DNA from 2 places in the Oceanobacillus sp. FSL W7-1309 genome. Region 2 is predicted to be linked to the other one. Evidence: riboswitches for the same ligand, from Rfam matches in the RefSeq annotation. Region 2 holds a riboswitch; the other holds the start of a gene.

Region 1 (2,414 bases), 480 kb from region 2:
GTAATGGAAATTCAATTGCGATATCAACGCCATCTAAAATAAGTAATGTCGAATCATATGCAAGTTTTTTTACCTTTTCAGGATTAACATCGTCCTTCATTTTATATTCTAAGTGAACAGACATTTCAGTATTAGGTTCGAAATATCCGGAATGGCCACTCCCTAAAGACAACATTTTATTATAGTTTGTACGTTTCTCCATTACCATAACTTCAGATAATTTCTCATTTGGCCGTATGACGAATTCAATTCCAAATGGATGCTGTCCAGGATAATCAAAATCACTTTCAATTGGTATTTCACCATTATTTTTGATTTTAAAATCATAACGCAATAAACCTTCTGATTGAATAACAGTTATCTCTGTATCTGTAATTTCAAGCTTATCTTGATGTTCAAAGCCTGTTAGGATACTAAATGCGAGAAATAAAACAAGCAAAAATCCATTCTTCATGTGTACCCTCCTTTAGTTGTGTCATATTGTAGTGTGGAAATAATTAGAAGATCCTATGCATCGATTGAAAAAATTATCGTTCGAGGAAATATAAAAGGACAGATGATCAACTATAAATATGTAATTAGTGAGTTTATGGCTCAATCAATTCAAATTTTCATATTTTTAGTAATGCATTTGGAGAACAATCCCAAATCAAAAAAATGTATTGTTTATATGAACGAACAGTGCTATAATTATTAAAATAACTGAATAGTTTTAAAGATATAGGTGCAATAATATTTACTTTTATTGCTTAAAAGGGAAGTTCGGTGAAAATCCGACGCTGTCCCGCAACTGTAATTGGGAGCAATTCGATGGATACCACTGTTTATTGCTGTAAATGGGAAGGTTCGAATTGTGATGATCATATAGCCAGGAGACCTGCCTATATCAGACGGCATTTAATCCTACGAGGATAGGAGGTGTTACGTGTATAATGAAGCCTTGTTATTTTTAAAAACAAGTTTTGCTTGTATTTTATCATGCATGCTGACAACTTCCATTTGGATTGTTAGTGTGCATTTTTTTGGTTTTTGTAAGTGCTTTCAACAAAACTGAAACATACTCATTAATAAAGGAGGAAAGCATATGGAAAAGGTTGAATCAACTAATAAGCATACGTTATTCCCGAACGAGCAATCAGTCATATCGTTAGATTTTCAAGAAGAGGAAAAGCTAATTGCGAGGACAATTGATAAATTCATTCAAGAACACGTAAATCCATCTATAAAAAATCTTGAAGCGTATGATTACGAGCTTGCGAAAAAGCTGTTTCGCGATGCGGGTGACCTTGGATTACTGGGTGCAGATGTTCCCGAATTATACGATGGAATGGAACTCGGTAAAAAGACAGCAGGTTTAGTTGCAGAACGAATGGGATATGGAGCGTCTTTTAGTGTATCCTTTAACATTCATACAGGAGTAGGAACATTGCCATATGTCTATTTTGGTACTCCAGAGCAAAAAGAACGATATTTGCCAAAGCTCGTATCGGGAGAATGGGTAGGAGCTTATGCATTAACAGAACCAAATGCCGGATCAGATGCATTGGCATCCGAGACAAGTGCTGTATTAGATGAAAAAAGTGGGGAATGGGTGTTAAATGGGGAAAAGCAATGGATAACGAATGCCCATATTGCTAGTGTCTTCGTTGTTTTCGCAAAAACGGAAAGTGGTATTACGGCATTTATTGTAGAGCGATCAATGTCTGGTGTTTCAATCGGTTTAGAAGAGAAAAAAATGGGCATTAAAGGGTCATCGACAGCAACTCTTATTCTGGAAAATGTCAGGCTGTCAACTGATCAAGTGCTCGGTCAGATTGGGAAAGGACATTACATTGCACTCAATATTTTAAACCTAGCTCGTTTAAAACTTGCCTTTGCTAATGTTGGTACGGCAAAACAAGCACTGTCTCTGGCAGTGAATTATGGGAAAGCACGCAAACAATTTAAACAAGAGCTTACCCGGTTTACGATGATTCAAGAGAAACTGGCTAACATGGCTTTAGCTATTTTTGCATCTGAAAGTGCTGCCTACGTGGCCGCGAATCGATTGGATGAACTACATGTAAATTCTTCCAACGAAGATGATATACTAGGTAAGCTTTCTAATTATGCAGTTGATTGTTCGATTAATAAAGTATATGCATCAGAGGCTTTAGACTTTATTGTTGATGAAGCGTTACAAATTCATGGTGGTTATGGATACATGCAGGAATATGAGGTTGAGCGTTTATACCGAGATGCAAGAATCAATCGATTATTTGAAGGAACAAGTGAAATTAATCGCCTTACAATTGTGAGGTCTTTTCTAAAATTATATAATAAAGATAAATCGATAATCGAACAGGATGAAACACAAACCCATTCTCAGAATCTATATATCCACTATTCTAAAGAACTATTAAACATAATTATGA
Region 2 (2,414 bases):
TGAAATTAGCATATGATTTTAATACTTTTATATAAACCTCTTGAACCAAATCCTCTGTTGTTTCTTTATCTTTCACCATATAGAAAATATACTGGAAAAGGTCTTGATGGTAGGTATCATAAAATTTATCGAAAACGGCCTTCATAAAGACCCTCCCGTTCAGTTATATAGTCGTTATAAATGTAAAAAGGTTTCATCTAAACTATAATGTAAATGAAGAAAAAATACCAACTGAATATCAGTCGGTATTTTTTACATCAAACCTATTATATGCATATCTTGTAAATAAAAAGGAGATCATCGGATACAAGAGTACAATAAATACCGCATTACCAATTGCATGGCTTGTATCAAAAGGGAGTCCTGCAATATAATATGGCCAAAATTCCCCTGTAACCTGGTATGTAGTTAGTGATATGATAAAGCCATAGAAGTAACCACTGAATATAGCCAAAAGCACAATGATAAGAAATGGAACTCGTTTTAGCATTTTACCCAATAGTCCGCTCATTATCCCAATAATACCCCAGGAAACAATCTGCCACAAGGTCCATAATCCCATGCCTAAAAGCATGTTAGAAAGAAATGTAGTTAAAATTGCTAAAAGAAGAGCGGATGTTGGACCAAGTATAATACCACAAATGATAATGATCGCTGTTACCGGCTGTACGTTTGGAATAAATTGAAAGATATATCTTCCACCTACTGCCAAAGCAGCTAATAATGCAAGGATTGTAAGTTTGTATGTGCTCATTTACTTATTCCCAGGGTTGTAGATCAAAAACAACGACATCTCCAGGCGATAACTCATAGTCACTTGCACCAACTGTTGCCATTTCATCATTTACGAAGAACATCCATGCAGTTTTCTCTTCATCGCTAGCAGCAACTCGTTCAATGCTTGTAATATACTGACCGTCATGCGCTGTTTCGATGTAGAAGTTTTCCTCCATAACATCCATCAGAATATCACCTTCTTCTATCTGAATCACTTCCTCTGTTACATATTCTTCCCCTTCATTAATAGAAATGGTAATCCGTACAGAGTCTTCTGCAACTTCTTCAGATTGTGAAGAGTTATTCGTACTTACAGACGTATTTTGGTTTGTATTCTCATCTGAAGAACAACCAAACAGCAATCCAACTGACATTACAATGACCGCAAACTGAAAAATCCATTTTTTCAACTTAATTCCTCCCCATCTTTATAAGTATTTAACTGGAAATATTCGGGAACAAAAAAATCCAGCTCACAAAGAGGAGCTGGATTTTTAGACAAACAAATAATTATAGACAAAAAGCTATATGTATTCGAATGTCTCAATCACTCATACCTCGAAGCATTGAGAAAAACAAATTGAATTTGGCAGGTCTACTGACTTAAGATTCAAACCTACTTTAAGCCCTTCCCGTAATTACTACGGTGGTATTGCTTATTTCGTATCAATTACAGTTGCGAGGACAGTGCCAGATTTCCACTGGTTTCCCTAATCTAAGAAATAATACCCTGATGTTCTCTTAGAATACCAAAATTCAATGTATATAATTTTTCATTCCAGTTCAAAATTATCATAGCATATGACGTTAGAATAGAAAAGTTCTAGTGATTTTGTTTATTCTGCGGGAGTCTGAAGCTGAAAGCTGTGCCCTGATTCAACTTACTTTTAACAAGAATCACACCATGATGTGCATCAATAAGATGCTTTACAATCGATAGACCAAGACCGGTGCCTTTCTTCTCCTTATTACGAACTCTTGATTTGTCCGCTTTATAAAAACGTTCAAAAACAAATGGTAAATCTTCTTCTGGAATACCGCTACCACTATCTTCAATTTCTACATAAAGCTCATTTTCACGATTAGCTATTGTAACATGGACTTTACCGCCTTCTGAAGTATGGCGTAACGCATTATCAATTAGATTCGTAAAAACCTGTTCAATACGATCAGGATCAAATATGGCTTCCGGGAAATCGATATCCAATGATAAAGACAGCTCAATTCCGTTATCTATTGCTAAACTTTTAAATTTATTAACAACACGTTTTGCATAGGACTCAATTGCTGTTTTTTCTAAATTTAACTGTATTTGTCCAGCCTCCATTCTAGCTAGATCAAGAAGTTCATTTACTAGTCGCCCCATTCTTAAAGATTCCTCGTGAATAATTTGCGCAAGTTCATTTTTAGCTTCTTTTGTATCCGCAATATCATCTACAATTGCCTCACTATAACCTTGGAGCATAGAGATTGGTGTACGTAATTCATGTGAAACATTGGCAATAAAATCTTTACGCAGCTTATCTAAGCGTCTCTCTTCTGTCATGTCACGGATAACCGCTACAGCGCCCCTAATATAGGATTGGTCGTACAAAGGTGTCATTAACATAACATAAATTCTACCTTGCAGGCTGATT

Evidence for each region. Region 2 has a riboswitch for cobalamin ahead of NST46_RS15810 (DUF4430 domain-containing protein). Riboswitches for the same ligand answer to the same signal wherever they lie in the genome.
Region 1: it holds a riboswitch for cobalamin, as region 2 does, so the genes downstream of both, NST46_RS13470 (acyl-CoA dehydrogenase family protein) here and NST46_RS15810 (DUF4430 domain-containing protein) in region 2, are expected to answer to the same signal.

Annotation. Positions count from the first base shown of each region.
Region 1 is NZ_JBBOBX010000002.1:154,384-156,797, forward strand. Features, by position in the region: gene NST46_RS13465 (hypothetical protein) at 1-454, opposite strand, end outside; cobalamin riboswitch at 706-899, shown strand; gene NST46_RS13470 (acyl-CoA dehydrogenase family protein) at 1,085-2,414, shown strand, end outside.
Region 2 is NZ_JBBOBX010000002.1:638,588-641,001, reverse strand. Features, by position in the region: gene NST46_RS15820 (RNA polymerase sigma factor SigX) at 1-145, opposite strand, end outside; gene NST46_RS15815 (ECF transporter S component) at 239-754, opposite strand; gene NST46_RS15810 (DUF4430 domain-containing protein) at 759-1,187, opposite strand; cobalamin riboswitch at 1,349-1,546, opposite strand; gene NST46_RS15805 (ATP-binding protein) at 1,601-2,414, opposite strand, start outside.